DNA from 4 places in the Bacillus sp. GbtcB14 genome. Region 2 is predicted to be linked to each of the others. Evidence: predicted binding sites of a transcription regulator. Region 2 holds the regulator's gene; each other region holds the start of a gene.
What was found. Region 2 encodes LexA, which represses DNA repair genes until DNA is damaged. Its sites were predicted from a motif close to CGAACATATGTTCG; they were not measured.

Region 1: a site for LexA is predicted at 1,586-1,599, ahead of recN (DNA repair protein RecN). Genes of this name have one in related genera too.
Region 3: a site for LexA is predicted at 1,608-1,621, ahead of recA (recombinase RecA). Genes of this name have one in related genera too.
Region 4: a site for LexA is predicted at 1,724-1,737, ahead of addB (helicase-exonuclease AddAB subunit AddB). Genes of this name have one in related genera too.

The regions. Positions count from the first base shown of each region.
Region 1 covers NZ_JAGXJT010000001.1:473,811-477,710, forward strand. Annotated here, with positions in the region: gene dxs (1-deoxy-D-xylulose-5-phosphate synthase) at 1-16, shown strand, start outside; gene KVT31_RS02575 (TlyA family RNA methyltransferase) at 20-859, shown strand; gene argR (arginine repressor ArgR) at 1,002-1,451, shown strand; gene recN (DNA repair protein RecN) at 1,719-3,458, shown strand; gene spoIVB (SpoIVB peptidase) at 3,577-3,900, shown strand, end outside.
Region 2 covers NZ_JAGXJT010000018.1:3,902-7,801, forward strand. Annotated here, with positions in the region: gene KVT31_RS27290 (bifunctional metallophosphatase/5'-nucleotidase) at 1-648, shown strand, start outside; gene KVT31_RS27295 (DUF896 domain-containing protein) at 688-927, opposite strand; gene KVT31_RS27300 (YneB family resolvase-like protein) at 973-1,629, opposite strand; gene lexA (transcriptional repressor LexA) at 1,771-2,391, shown strand; gene KVT31_RS27310 (DUF4097 family beta strand repeat-containing protein) at 2,480-3,286, opposite strand; gene KVT31_RS27315 (DUF1700 domain-containing protein) at 3,287-3,829, opposite strand; gene KVT31_RS27320 (PadR family transcriptional regulator) at 3,822-3,900, opposite strand, start outside.
Region 3 covers NZ_JAGXJT010000001.1:860,752-864,651, forward strand. Annotated here, with positions in the region: gene pgsA (CDP-diacylglycerol--glycerol-3-phosphate 3-phosphatidyltransferase) at 1-288, shown strand, start outside; gene cinA (competence/damage-inducible protein CinA) at 309-1,547, shown strand; gene recA (recombinase RecA) at 1,692-2,723, shown strand; gene rny (ribonuclease Y) at 3,204-3,900, shown strand, end outside.
Region 4 covers NZ_JAGXJT010000003.1:396,865-400,764, reverse strand. Annotated here, with positions in the region: gene addB (helicase-exonuclease AddAB subunit AddB) at 1-1,698, opposite strand, end outside; gene lepB (signal peptidase I) at 1,815-2,378, opposite strand; gene KVT31_RS10970 (TVP38/TMEM64 family protein) at 2,435-3,028, opposite strand; gene KVT31_RS10965 (competence protein ComK) at 3,290-3,871, opposite strand.

The sequences.
Region 1 (3,900 bases), on a different contig from region 2:
ACAAAAAAGGGCGTAACAAATGAGTGCAAAAAAAGAAAGAGTAGATGTACTATTAGTAGAGCGAGGACTTATAGAAACACGTGAGAAAGCAAAACGCGCCGTTATGGCCGGACTTGTATATGCGAATGAGATGAGACTTGATAAGCCAGGAGAGAAGATCCCACAAGATACAGAGATTACGGTGAAGGGACAAGTTATGCCGTATGTAAGCCGTGGTGGTTATAAACTTGAAAAGGCATTAGAGACATTTCACCTGGATTTACAAGATAAAGTTATGATAGATATTGGTTCATCAACTGGTGGCTTTACAGATTGTGCGCTTCAAAATGGAGCGAAATTATCTTATGCATTAGATGTAGGATACAATCAACTTGCGTGGAAATTGCGTCAAGATGAGCGTGTTGTCGTAATGGAACGGACAAACTTCCGTTACGTGACACCAGCAGATTTAGAACGTGGTTTACCGCAATTTGCTAGTATCGATGTTTCATTTATATCATTAAAGCTTATACTGCCGGTTTTAAAAACAATGCTTATGCCTAATGGGGATGTAGCAGCGTTAATTAAACCACAGTTTGAAGCTGGAAGAGAGCAAGTTGGGAAAAAAGGTATCGTTCGTGATCGAAAAGTACATGAGGCTGTCGTGGAAATGATTGTCGACTTTGCTATAAAAGAAGGATACGACGTAGAAGGTTTAACATTCTCACCAATTACGGGCGGGGATGGTAATATTGAATTTTTAATTCATCTGAAATGGCATGGTGAACGTGAGAATGGCGAAAATCATGCTCCAGTTTCTGTTGAGCAAGTAGTTACAGAGGCGCACGATGTCCTAAAACAAAAAGGAAAAGGGGAATAACATATGTTGTTCCTCTTTTTGTTGTAATTGTATAATGATTGTAAAAACAATTGTGTACAAGTAACGAATTATAAGTTAACATAAATAAGTGAAGTATACCAATGTTTAAACTATGGTAAGAGATAGTGTGAGGTGCAAATGTATGAATAAAGGTCAGCGCCATATTAAAATCAGGGAAATTATTGCGAACAAAGAAATTGAAACACAAGATGAATTAGTTGATATTTTACGTAATGAGGGATTTAATGTAACGCAAGCAACAGTATCGCGCGATATTAAAGAACTGCACTTAGTGAAAGTGCCATTACATGATGGGCGCTATAAATATAGCTTGCCAGCAGATCAACGATTTAACCCGTTACAAAAATTAAAACGCAATCTAGTGGATTCATTTGTAAAATTAGACACGGCAGGACATATGCTTGTGCTAAAAACATTGCCTGGTAACGCTCATTCACTTGGAGCACTTATTGATCATTTAGAGTGGGATGAGATCATCGGAACCATCTGTGGTGATGATACTTGCTTAATTATTTGCCGTACACCTGAAGATACAGGTGTTGTCTCTGATCGTTTCTTAAATATGCTGTAATAAAAAAATCTTGTTTGCTTTCCTCTGTAAAGTGGAAGGTGAACAGGATATTTTTATTGGTTAAAAACGTGAATTTTTAATTGTAATATAATATTTTCTTTGAATAAAATTAGAAAATAGGTGGATTGACCCGTAAAACAAATGTTTGGTACAATGGAGCGGTTAGAAAAGTAATTTATACATACAAACATATAGTATGACTATTTGAATAAAGAACTGAAAAAAGCCCTTAATAGGGGATTAGTTTATAACGAGGTGAATGGGGCATTGTTATCGGAATTATCGATTAGAAACTTTGCTATTATCGAGGCATTAAATATTTCTTTTCAAAAAGGGTTAACGGTTTTAAGTGGTGAAACAGGGGCCGGAAAGTCGATTATTATCGATGCGATTAGTTTACTTGTAGGTGGCCGTGGTTCAGCGGAATTTGTTCGATACGGAACAGAAAAGGCTGAGATAGAGGGGCTATTTTATGTAGAAGATGATAAGCATCCGTGTATTGAAAAGGCAGAAGAGTTGGATATAGAAATAGAAGATGGCATGATTATTTTGAAGCGTGATATCGCTGCAAACGGAAAAAGTGTATGTCGTGTAAATGGGAAACTGGTTACCCTTAGTATATTAAAGGAAATTGGAAAAACACTTGTTGATATTCATGGGCAGCACGAAACACAAGATTTAATGAATGAAGAGCGTCATATGTTTATGCTTGATCATTTTGATGGAGATCGCATTGTTAAACAATTGGGTATATATCAAAATGTATACGCTGACTATGAAAAGTTAAAGAAACAGTTAAAATCGTTAAGTGAAAATGAACAACAAATGGCGCATCGCTTAGATTTAATTCAATTCCAGCATGAAGAAATCAGTAAAGCGGATTTAAAGATGGATGAAGAAATTGAATTAACTGAAGAACGATTACAAATTTCTAATTTCGAAAAAATTTACAAAGCATTAGGCGATGCATATCGCTCGTTAAGCGCTGACGGACAAGGGTTAGATAATGTACGAAGCGCAATGGGACAAATGGAGAGTATTACACATTTAGATGAAGTGTATCAAGAAAATCATGATTCAATTGCAAATAGCTACTACTTATTAGAAGAAGTTGCATATCAACTTAGAGAAAAGCTCGATATGATGGAATATGATCCGAATCGTTTAGACGAAATTGAAACGCGTTTAAATGAAATTCGTATGCTAAAGAGAAAATATGGAAATACTGTAGAAGAGATTTTAGCGTATGCTGATAAAATTGAACAAGAAATTTTTACAATTGAAAATAAAGACGTTCATATTGAAACGACGAAGAAGCAGTTGAAGGAATTAGAAAGTGTTATTCTGAAAGAAGCAACTTTGTTAAGTAATATGCGTCATGACCTTGCGGAGCATCTTACAAATGCCATTCATCAGGAATTAAAAGAACTATATATGGAGAAAACAAAATTTGAAGTGAGAATCATGAAGCGAGAAGGAAATGCTGAAGAGCCTCTTGTGGAGGGAGCCCCGGTAAGACTTACGGCGGATGGCTACGATCATGTGGAATTCTATATTTCAACAAATCCAGGTGAGCCACTAAAACCACTTTCAAAGGTCGCTTCTGGCGGAGAGTTATCTCGTATTATTTTAGCTTTAAAAAGCATTTTTTCTAAGCATCAAGGTGTTGCATCTGTTATTTTTGATGAAGTGGATACGGGTGTAAGTGGTCGAGTTGCACAGGCTATTGCGGAAAAAATTTATCGAGTGTCAGTAAACTCGCAAGTACTTTGTATTACGCACTTACCTCAAGTAGCTTCAATGGCGGATTCACATTTATTTATTCGAAAACAAGTAGCGAATGATCGGACAATTACATCAGTTACCGTTTTAACTATGGAGGATAAAGTAACGGAAATAGCTCGAATGATTTCTGGTGTGGAAATTACAGATTTAACGACAGAACACGCGAAAGAATTACTTACGCAAGCGCATCATTTTAAACAGACAGCAGAGGCTATCCAGTAATGGATAGCTTTTTTTCTCAAATGATGATTTCTTAATTCTTCCGGTTATAAATAAAGCACTGCAAGGAGAGATTAAAAAGTGAAGCCAAGAGGCTGAATGTGGGGTAGGAGCGAGGAGAGTGAACAAATTGAGATTAGAAAGATTTCGCAAAATAATAGGTCTTTGTCTCCTTGTTTCTTTAGTTTTTATTGGGTGTTTTAAACCGCTTCGGACGTTTATTTCATCTCCGAAGCAACTTGTTGTTTTTGAAGGGCAACAATCAGAAATAGCGTCATTACCAGTTTTTAAAGCTTCATCTACAGATAGTCATGTGTTTACAGTAAGTTCAAATGAACAAAAACAAGGACTTATGGTAAATTCTCATCAAAATGGTGAAGCAGATATGGTGTTTCAGCTTGCTGGTTTTCCAGTGAAAAAAGTAAATGTGAAAGTATTGAAAGAT
Region 2 (3,900 bases):
AATTGGCTCGATCAACCTATTGGATTAATCTATGGGGACATGCAAATTTCAGATGCTATGCAAACTCGTTTGCAAGACCATCCTTTTATTGAATTTATAAATAAAATACAGATGGATATAGCTAATGTTTCCATTTCTTGTACAAGCTTATTCCATAATCTATCTCCAGGTTTCCCTAATCGCGTAACAATGCGTGACATCGTTTCTAATTATATTTATCCAAATACATTAAAAGTAATTAGAATAACTGGAGCGGATATAAAAGATGCCCTTGAACTCTCTGCTTCTTATTTCACATTAAAAGCAGATGAAACTATCATTGTAAATCCTACCTACATAGAACCAAAGCCGCAACACTATAATTACGATATGTGGGAAGGAATTTCGTACGTATTAAACATTTCCAAACCAATTGGAGAGAGAGTCGAATCCTTACAGTATAAAGGAGCTCCCCTTCATATGAATGAAGAATATGACGTCGTTATGAATAATTATCGCGCAAGCGGCGGAGGGAACTTCTTTATGTTTCAAAATAAGCCCGTAATAAAAGACATACCAACAGATATGTCTGAACTTATCGCTAACTATATATTGAAGCACAAAAAGATAGAAGCAACAGTCAATAACAACTGGAAAGTTATTAAATAACGGATATAATAAATAAAAAAGATGGGCCTCGCCCATCTTTTAGTTTAATTTTGCATTATCTTGCTTTTTTAAAGCTTTTAATTTCGCCGGTGTAACATCAGTACCTTCTTCGTTAACAACTTTGATCCCTTTAAGTTCGTTTAACATATTTTGACGAAATCCTTTTAAATATTGTTCACGTAGCGATTGGCGCTCACGTTGTTCTTCTTCAGTTAAGCCTTCAGCTTTTGCTTTTTTCGCTAAGAAGTTAATGCGTTCAATGAGTTCGTGACTTTGCATCTCGAATCCCCCTTTTACTCAAAACTGATTATTATCATACAATAGTTAGTCCTCTTTATCAAGCAATTGCTTTGTATATTCTACATATCTTCGGTGTACTGTTGCTTTTGAAACATCATGACCAAAACCACGAAGTGTTGCTGCAATTTCTTCAAAAGTTAATTCATTCCGGCGTAAACGTACAATTTCCTCAATTGGCACTTCTTTTTTCTCACGTCCTATACTTAAATGACGATTTTTCAAATTATTCTCCGGACGAAATCCTTTCTCTACCGCCCTTTGCATGCCACGTTTAATTTTTAAATTGTGGATCTTTCTTTGATACTCTTCAACAATCCCAATTATATCTAGTACCATCGAATCAGAATCAGAGAGTTCTAATTCTCCATTATGCGTATGCGTATATACTTTTATTCCCTCTTTATGTAAACAGTGCATTAATGCAATCTTTGCATTCCCTCTACCAAGGCGCGTTTCATCTTGTATGAGAAGTACATCAACTTGTTCATCGCGAATTGTATCTAGCACTTCTAATATGCCATCACGTTCAATTGTATAACCGCTAGCCTGCTCTTCAATCACCTTTGCAACATTCATTTGATAGCGCTCAGCTAAATGCAATAATTCATCTTTTTGACGCAATAATGATGTTTCCTGTTCTTCTTTTGTCGTGCTCACACGTGCATAAATAATTGCATTCATTTTGAACCCTTCTTTCTCACTATATTTTCCTTATAGTGTATCATAAATTCGCCTTTCGTTCGAACTTATGTTTGTAGAATGTTTTTTCGCATGTTATACTTATTAATAAGAAAAATGAAAGAAAACGAGGTGTTAGAAAACATGGAAAAGTTAACGAAACGCCAGCAAGACATTCTCGACTTTATTAAGCTAAAAGTACAAGAAAAAGGATATCCACCTTCCGTACGTGAAATCGGTCAAGCAGTCGGCCTCGCTTCTAGTTCTACAGTGCACGGACATTTATCACGACTAGAAGAAAAAGGATATATTCGACGCGATCCAACAAAACCACGAGCAATTGAAATTTTAGGTGACAACCGAATGGATACAGAAACACAATCTGTTATTCAAGTTCCAATTGTCGGAAAAGTTACTGCTGGATTACCGATTACAGCAGTTGAAAGTGTAGAAGATCACTTCCCACTTCCAGCTAGCATTGTTGCTGGAGCAGACCAAGTATTTATGTTACGTATTTCCGGAGATAGTATGATTGAAGCTGGTATTTTCGATGGGGATTTAGTTGTTGTTCGCCAACAACAGTCTGCATACAACGGTGAAATTGTAGTCGCTTTAACAGAAGATAACGAAGCAACTGTTAAACGTTTCTATAAAGAAAAAGACCATTTCCGTCTACAACCGGAAAACTCTTCATTAGAACCTATCATTTTAAAACAAGTGTCAGTTATAGGAAAAGTAATTGGCGTATATCGTGATTTACATTAAGAATAATAAAAGAAGATAATTACCTTATTTATATACGGTAATTATCTTCTTTTTTTGTATTTTGATAGATTTTCATACATTCTATTTCTTATGAACGAGTTTCAATCGTCACATCGCCAGCAGCTGTTTTACCGCTAATATTTTTACTACCATTGCCAATTGTTATATTTTTATTTTCTTCATTAAAAATCATTACGTCGCCAGCAGCGCTTCGCCCACTTATTACTGCATCTTGTGGTTTTTCTAATAAAGTAATATCTACATCCCCAGCAGTTGAACTTGCCTCTACATCATACTTAGGATCATGATCCATAACATATACATCCCCACTAGCCGTTTTCGCTATTACTTTCCCTATTACCTTTTTAAAGTTCACCTCACCAGCTTTTGTAGATCCCTCCACACTCTTAGCTGTGATATGTTTCAAATCTACTTCTCCAGCGAGTGTCCCCACACTTACACGATCACTTTTCACATCACTTATTTCTATTTGTCCAGCGGATGAATTTACTTTTATCTCTTGATAAGAACGTTCAGGCACGAGGAGAGTTATTGTAGACGTTTGAAACCTAAAATCATAAAAAGAAAAATCAAATGAAGCTCCTTTTTCTCTTTCCCCAATAATTTTTAATGTGTCACCATCTTCAGCAATATGAATCTCTTGTTTACGTACATCTCCTGATTGCTTTACATAAAAAGAAGAATCGGGAGATTTTTGGACAACAATATCCCCAGCATCTAACTTAACTTCTATATTTTTTAGTGTTTCGTTTTTAATTACGTTTTCTTTATTTCCTTCTTCTGCACTTTGCACTGCTTTTTCGTATGTTTGTGAAATCCCTATTACTCCAATAATGATACAAGCGATTGCTACTAACAATATTTTTTTCATCATCTACTCCCCTTTTATCATTTTGAAGTTCCATACTACATAACGTACGCATAACTTTTTAAACCACTTCGTACTATAATAAGCGATAATACATAACAACAAACCTACTCCAACAAACGTTATACTAACGAATAAATCCAACCATATAAAAGTACCCATAAATACTTTTCCAATAACGAAAAATGGTGTCACTACACTAGCAATTCCACCGATCCAGAAGGAAAATATAAACGCAATAATTGCAACTAACGGGCCTAACACAATAATGAAATTAAATAAGCTAAGTCCAATCGCTGCCATGACAGCCCTTGTTATATTCGAAGTAGATGGGTCCTTTTTCATTTCATCAAAACGATACAAAGCAAGTAAATCCTTCGCAATTACTTTCGGAGAGCCAAGACCCTTTATTATTTCCGATTCAGTTTTCCCCTCTTCTATCCCAAACTGAAAATGCTCTTCATAATCAAATAAAATATCTTTCCTCTCTTCTTCCGGTAACTTTCTAAGATGACTTGATAATTCTTTAAGAAACTGTTCTTTACTCATCCCATTCCACCCCTTCAATAATTTCTTGTACGCCTTTTGCAAAATCACGCCACTCTGTTACTAACAAATTC
Region 3 (3,900 bases), on a different contig from region 2:
GTACCTGCTTGGATCGTTATTGTAATTATAAGCCGTGAGTTTGCAGTAACAGGTTTACGCCTTGTACTTGCTGGGACAGGAGAAGTAGTGGCAGCAAATCAGTTAGGAAAAATTAAGACGTGGACACAAATTATTGCGATTGCAGCGTATTTATTACACGATGTACCTTTAAATTTAATCCATATTCCAGTTGCTGATATCTTTATATGGATTGCATTATTCTTTACTGTTATTTCAGGGTGGGATTATTTCTGGAAAAATAGAGCTGCTTTTGTAAACTCAAAATAGAAGTTTATGGGGGAATTGGGATGAATGCTGAAATTATTGCGGTTGGAACTGAATTATTACTTGGACAAATTGCAAATACAAATGCCCAGTTTTTATCTGAAAAGTTAGCTTCAATTGGAATTAATGTGTACTACCATACTGTAGTTGGAGATAATAACAAGCGATTACAGCAGGCGATTGAAGTTGCGGAAGAACGTGCTGACATACTTATTTTCACAGGTGGATTAGGCCCGACAAAAGATGATTTGACGAAGGAAACGATATCTTCTAGTTTGGGTGGAGAGCTAGTGTATGATGAACAGGCATTAGCATCGATAAGTGAGTACTTTAAGCGTACAGGTCGCGAGTTCACAGAGAATAACAAAAAGCAGGCGCTCGTTTTGGATGGAGCAACTGTATTTGCGAATGATCACGGCATGGCACCTGGTATGGGGTTAAATAAGAACGGAAAAGTTTATATTTTATTACCAGGACCACCGAAAGAGATGAAGCCGATGTATGTAAGTTATGTAGAGCCTTTTTTACGTAACTTTACAACAGGAGAAAACATTTATTCTCGTGTGCTTCGCTTCTTCGGGATTGGGGAATCTCAATTAGAGGTGAAAGTTCAAGATTTAATTGATGGACAAACGAACCCGACAATCGCCCCCCTTGCGAATGATGGAGAAGTGACACTACGTTTAACTGCCAAACATCAAAATGCTGATGAAGCGGCGAAACTCATTCAGCATATGGAAGATTTGATTTTAGAAAGAGTAGGAGAATTTTTCTACGGGTATGATCAAGAGTTTCTGCATGATAAGGCGATAGCGTTATTGAAGAAAAAAGGATTAACTTTAGCGTGTGCAGAAAGTTTAACCGGTGGTCTCTTTGGCAATCAAGTAACAGAAAGTGCTGGTGTGTCTTCCGTATTTAAAGGCGGTGTCATTTGTTATCATAATGATGTGAAGCAACATGTATTACATGTACCTGAGGGAGTGTTATCTACTGATGGTGCAGTTAGTAAAGAATGTGCTCGTTATCTTGCTGAACATGTTAAGGGTTTATTAAAAGCGGATATCGGAATTAGTTTCACTGGGGTAGCAGGACCGGATGCTTCAGAACATAAAGAGCCGGGAACGGTGTTCGTTGGATTGGCGATGAAGGATGAACCAACTGTAGTCTTTTCTCTTAATTTAAGTGGAAGTCGTCAACAAATTAGGGAACGTTCAGCGAAATATGGATTTTATCATTTATATAAAAAGCTAGAAGAGATATAAGTCTCTTCTAGCTTTTTTTAATGCTTAAATGCAGTTTTATTTAATGGAAAATAAAAAAATCGAATAAATGTTCGATTTTTGTTGGCAAATTGAATTGAAAATAGGTATAATAAGATTAGCAATTCAGTTAAGGAGGAATTTTGAATGAGTGATCGTCAAGCGGCATTAGATATGGCGTTAAAACAAATAGAGAAGCAATTTGGTAAAGGTTCAATTATGAAATTAGGAGAACAAGCGGAGCGTAGAATTTCTACAATTTCAAGTGGTTCTTTAGCACTTGATGTGGCACTAGGGGTAGGCGGATACCCACGTGGCCGTATTATTGAAATTTACGGACCTGAAAGTTCAGGTAAAACAACAGTTTCATTACACGCAATCGCTGAAGTACAGCGTCAAGGTGGACAAGCGGCGTTCATTGATGCGGAGCATGCGATGGATCCTGTATATGCACAAAAATTAGGCGTTAACATAGATGAATTACTATTATCACAACCTGATACAGGGGAGCAAGGTTTAGAAATCGCAGAAGCACTTGTACGAAGTGGTGCGGTTGATATTATCGTAATTGACTCTGTAGCAGCTCTTGTGCCGAAAGCTGAGATTGAAGGAGACATGGGTGACTCACACGTAGGTTTACAAGCGCGTTTAATGTCTCAAGCACTTCGTAAGCTATCAGGTGCAATCAATAAATCAAAAACAATCGCAATCTTTATCAACCAAATTCGTGAAAAAGTTGGGGTTATGTTCGGGAACCCAGAAACAACTCCAGGTGGTCGTGCGTTGAAATTCTATTCAACAGTTCGTCTTGAAGTACGTCGTGCGGAGCAATTAAAGCAAGGTAACGACATCGTTGGTAATAAAACAAAAGTAAAAGTAGTTAAAAATAAAGTGGCACCACCATTCCGTGTTGCTGAAGTTGATATTATGTACGGAGAAGGTATTTCAAGAGAAGGTGAAATCTTAGATATGGCTTCTGAACTTGATATCGTTCAAAAGAGTGGTGCTTGGTACTCTTATAATGAAGAGCGTTTAGGGCAAGGTCGTGAAAATTCGAAGCAATTCTTAAAAGAGAATACGGATTTAAGAGAGGAAATTGCCTTCTTTGTTCGTGACCATCACGGAATTGGTGAAGACTCTGGTGCGGAAGACACGGAAGATTCAACTCTTCAAGATTAAAAATAAAAGACACGATTCCGTGTCTTTTATTTTTAATCATTATGAAAGCGTTGTATATCGTTGGAGATAAAATATTTAATTTGCCTAAAAGATTATGTATAAAGAGGGATATATGCATGTTTTGTATGAATAAACTGGAATTTACTAAGGTTTTCCAGGATAATATGCTGTCTTCTTTTTAAATTCATATATGAATTAGAGCTGAAGGTAAAGAAAGTAAAAGTAGACAACGCTTGACAATGAAAATTGCGATAGATACAATGAGAATGTATATTTTTTCTTATATACGAAATACTCTTCTCAAGAAGAGAAGTAATATTCGGAGTAAGACTTAAATCTTGCCGAAATAATAATATGACATTTTAATTGTGAAATGAAGAAAGTCCCTTAAAAAAGCGGGACGACGGTCTTTGCTGTATGTTGGTATTCAATGTACATGCCGACAGTCTTTTTTCATTCATAGCAAGGGGAGGTGAAATCATGAGTAGTACTACAGTTTGGATACTCATCTCCATTTTGCTTGCAACAGTCGGTGCAGTTGTTGGCTTTTTTGTTCGAAAGTCTATTGCTGAAGCGAAGATTAATGGTGCAGCTAATGAAGCGAAACGTATTATAGACGAAGCGAATCGTGAGGCTGAAGCACTTAAGAAAGAAGCGCTTTTAGAAGCAAAGGATGAAATTCATACACTTCGTACAGAAGCTGAATTAGAAATTCGTGACCGTAGAAGCGAATTACAAAAACAAGAAAATCGTTTAATGCAAAAAGAAGAGAACCTTGATCGTAAAGACGAAACGCTCGATAAACGCGAGCTACAGTTAGAAAAGAAAGAGGATTCTCTTGTAGCGAGACAACAACAGATTGAAGAGTTGGAAAGCAAAGTGGGAGAGTTAGTTCAAAAGCAACAAACAGAATTAGAGCGCATTTCCAATCTGACACGCGAACAAGCGAAAGCAATTATTCTTGGTAAAGTAGAAAGTGAAGTTTCTCATGAAATTGCCGTAATGGTAAAAGAAAGTGAAGTTCGTGCGAAAGAAGAAGCGGATAAGAAAGCAAAAGAAATCTTATCTCTTGCAATGCAAAGATGTGCAGCTGATCATGTTGCTGAAACAACCGTTTCGGTTGTAAATCTTCCAAATGACGAAATGAAGGGACGTATTATCGGACGTGAAGGTCGAA
Region 4 (3,900 bases), on a different contig from region 2:
GAACATAGAAAGTGACATTTTCTCTTCGCCAAGCATCTCAACAAACGTATCAAGAAGACTCATTACTTCTTCCCATACTTGCTCATGGTCTGTCGCAAATAAGAAATCTCCGCTCTCTTCTGCACGAATACGTAATGCTTCTAATTTTTTCGGAACGTCAAGCTCTTCTAAAAATAAGTAAACTGCTTCGCACATTTGCATAACTGTTCCCGCACGCTTCAGTCTTTTTTGCATACGAATAACAGGCGTTCTTACAACGTCGCGTAGCCTGTTTATTTTCTCTTCCATTTCACGTTCACTGTCTGTAATCATCCCGTCTGTATCGTCAAGAGAACGATAGCGACGATACATCCACGGATCCTCAGAAGTCCATCTCTTCCCTTGTACACCGTACGCTAAACAGTAGTTTTCAAACTCATCCATCTCTTCGCGCATCGTTTCCTTTCTTACGCCTAGCGGATATAAAAGCTCTGTTTTCACGCAGCGGAACACTGCATCATAACGCCAATTCCCGCTAATAATCTCGAGTGTAGAACGAATGCATTCTACTAGCGGATGGTGTGACATCGGGCGTTTTTCATCGATGAAGTGTGGGATATTATAATCTGTAAATAGCGTTCGCATCACATCGTAATAACTTTCTCCGTTACGAAGAAGAACTGCAATATCTCGGTAACGATAGTCTTCATCCGCCACAAGTCTACGAATTTCACGAGCGACACCTTCTACTTCAGCTCGTAAATTAGCTGCTGTACTAATTGTGACACTTGCTTCTCCGTGAAACTTTTCATTTGGACGTGCTTCGTAATGCGTTTCTAAATGTGCTAATGCTTGCGAATGAAAACGCGGTTGTTCCATAAGTGGAATTGTTTTTTCAATTTCTATTTTCTCTTCACGTGCTATTTGTTTTATCTTTTCATACGTTAACGTCGTTTCATAAAATAAATCTAGCTCATTTACTGGTTGTGCTAACGTTTTTTCATCTATCGTTAACGTGATCGTAACTCTCGCTCCACAAATCATAAGCTGTCTTACAATTTCTAGCTCTTGTGGGGAGAATGAATGAAATCCATCTATATAAATTTCAGCCCGATTTACATATTCAGACTGTGGAAGCTTTTCCACTAGCAATTGTAGGTAGTCTTCTGAATCTAAATATTTTCCGATTAAAGCACGTTCGAAATCATCATATAATAGTTGTAAATCATACACTTTATTCGCTAATAGCTTTTGTTCGGCACTGCTACTATGCGCATCTAATTGTTGCCACATTTCATATACGTTAGATGGCGTCACGTTGTAACGTTTAAATTCCGCAATCATACTACCAAGATGTTCAAAGAAACCATTTTGCTCCGCTGCTTTTTGGAACACCGATAATCCGTCTTTGCGAGACTCTACAATTTTACGGAGTAACATATGTACGCCCGCTTCATCAATGTGAAGACGACTCGCTCCGCCAACTTCTTGCAGTACCTTCCATGCTAATCGTGAAAAACTAAAAACTTGTGCCCGAATAGAACCTCTAACATCCTCACTACCAATTAACGCCTGCTGCGTTTGGAATGTCATCTGTTCTGGCACAAGATATAATATTGTTTCCCCTCTCGGGCGTTGTTTTAACTCTTCTTGCACTTCGTGTAAACAAAGTGTACTTTTTCCACTTCCCGCTCTACCAATCACAAATCGAAGTGACATGTAACCCCACCTTTCACTTACATAACGAACGTTAGTTTGCTACTATAATTGTATTATAGGACACGAAAAAAGACAAACGGAGTAGTTTGCCTTTTTCTATACTTCTATCTATTATATCAACCTTTTGAAAAATTTGTCTGCACCTCTTGAATTGGCCAATATCGTAAATCAACTTTACCGACAACTGTATCAGCTTTTACAAATCCAAAGTGTCTACTATCCCAGCTCCCAAGGCGGTTATCACCTACTACAAAAATGTATCCAGGTGGTACAAACTTCTCTTTCGTTAATTCTTCTAATGTAAAATCACCTGTTAGTTGCCGTCCATTTGTCTCTTTCTTATACGCCTCTAAATAAGGTTCATCCACAAATTGTCCGTTTATATATAGTTTATCATGCTTATATTCAATTTGATCCCCAGGTAAACCGATAATTCGTTTTACATAATCCTCTTTTTTATTCGCATGAAACACAACAACATCAAACCTGTTCAAATCCCCTACTTGATAACTCACCTTATTTACAACGAGCATATTGCCGTCTTGCAAAGTCGGCATCATTGACTTCCCCTCTACAACGTACGTTGAAAAGAAAAACGTTCGAAAAAATACAGCTAATAATACACCAATTAAAATTGTTCGTATCCACTCTATGCCTTCTTTTTTCAAAGTTTTCTTCATCCGCTTCTCCCCTTATCCTTTAATAATGAAGCCTGCAATTATAAAGAAGACTATTCTTACTGTAGTTCTAACTTTACTTCGATTTTTTTACCAACATACCATAAAATAAAAATGCCAATCGCTACAATGACTGATTTCACCGGATTATGAATAAATGACATTAAATCATGACCGATATACGTTAAAATAAAAATCATCACAAGTTTTCCAAACGCGAGCGCAAGGCCAAACTGTTTTACACTAATGCGAGATAGACCAGCGACAACATTTATAAGCGCAGACGGTGTAAACGGAAAACAAAAGATGACGAAAATCGGTGCGAACCCTTTCCTTTCAATCCATCCCATTGCCTTTCGTACTCTCTCATGCTTATTTACAAAAGAAAAGAAACGACTTCGGCCAAAATGGCGGATAATGAAAAAAACAAGTAAGGCACCCATTACTGATCCAAGCCAGGAATAAAGAAAACCGAGCCAAAATCCAAATGCAACAGCATTCGCCAGTACAAATACGATGAGTGGCAATGCCGGAATCAACGCTTCTATCATCGGTAAACCAATACCAAGAAGTGGTCCGAACGCTTTATAGCTTTCAACAATATGATCCATATTTTCTGGTGAAAAATACTCTTTGATTGTCTGAAAATCCATTCTACACTTTACCCCTTTACTCTAAGTACTACCTCTACTGTATCATCGCTTATATGAAAGAGGAAATGGTAGATACGACATATGGAGATGTAATTATTAAGTTTCCATACCTCTCATTAGAATTCCTTCATTATTTAGCTATGATAATCTTTCAATATTCGACAAGACGTGTCGTTACTCGGGCATTTTTCTCGGCAAATGAAATTATATAGACTTACCGACAAAACTGAAAAGGAAAAGGATGGGGGTTCCCCCATCCTTTCAAACTTCGCCTTCTTTCACAACATACACTTTCTCATATGCTGGTTTTAATCTAGATTCCTCATTTTTATCAATTAATTTGAAGGAAGGATTTCCTTGTTTTTTTCTACGATCTTCATATTCAGTACGCAATTTCGCTGTACGATTTTGTTGATTTTCAAAACTACTTTTTGATATTTCTAATTTCACAGCAAAGCCATTTATAAATCTAACAATGACATTTCCATCTTTCAACTCTTTATTGCTTTCAATATAAAAATGCGACAACCAAGCGCACTCTTTTCTAGAGTAAGAATAAGTAGGGAAAAAATAAAGTTGATCTGTTGGACTAATCGCAATTGGTGCTTTATGTGTAATATGAGTTAACTCTTTCGTTCCTTCTTTTCTGCCTAAGAAACTAGAGCCATGCTTGCGGCAACTTCTTTCTATAATATCTAGTGGCTTTTGAAATACGAAAAAAGAATCCTCCATCTCAACAACTCGTGTCACAATTCTTTTCTCACTTAGAATAACAGGAAGTAAGGCCATTGTTTTTTTATTTACAACATAGTTTTCAACATAACGTTCTACTTTACTTTCCATATTCTACTGTCTCCTTTTTTCCATTTATA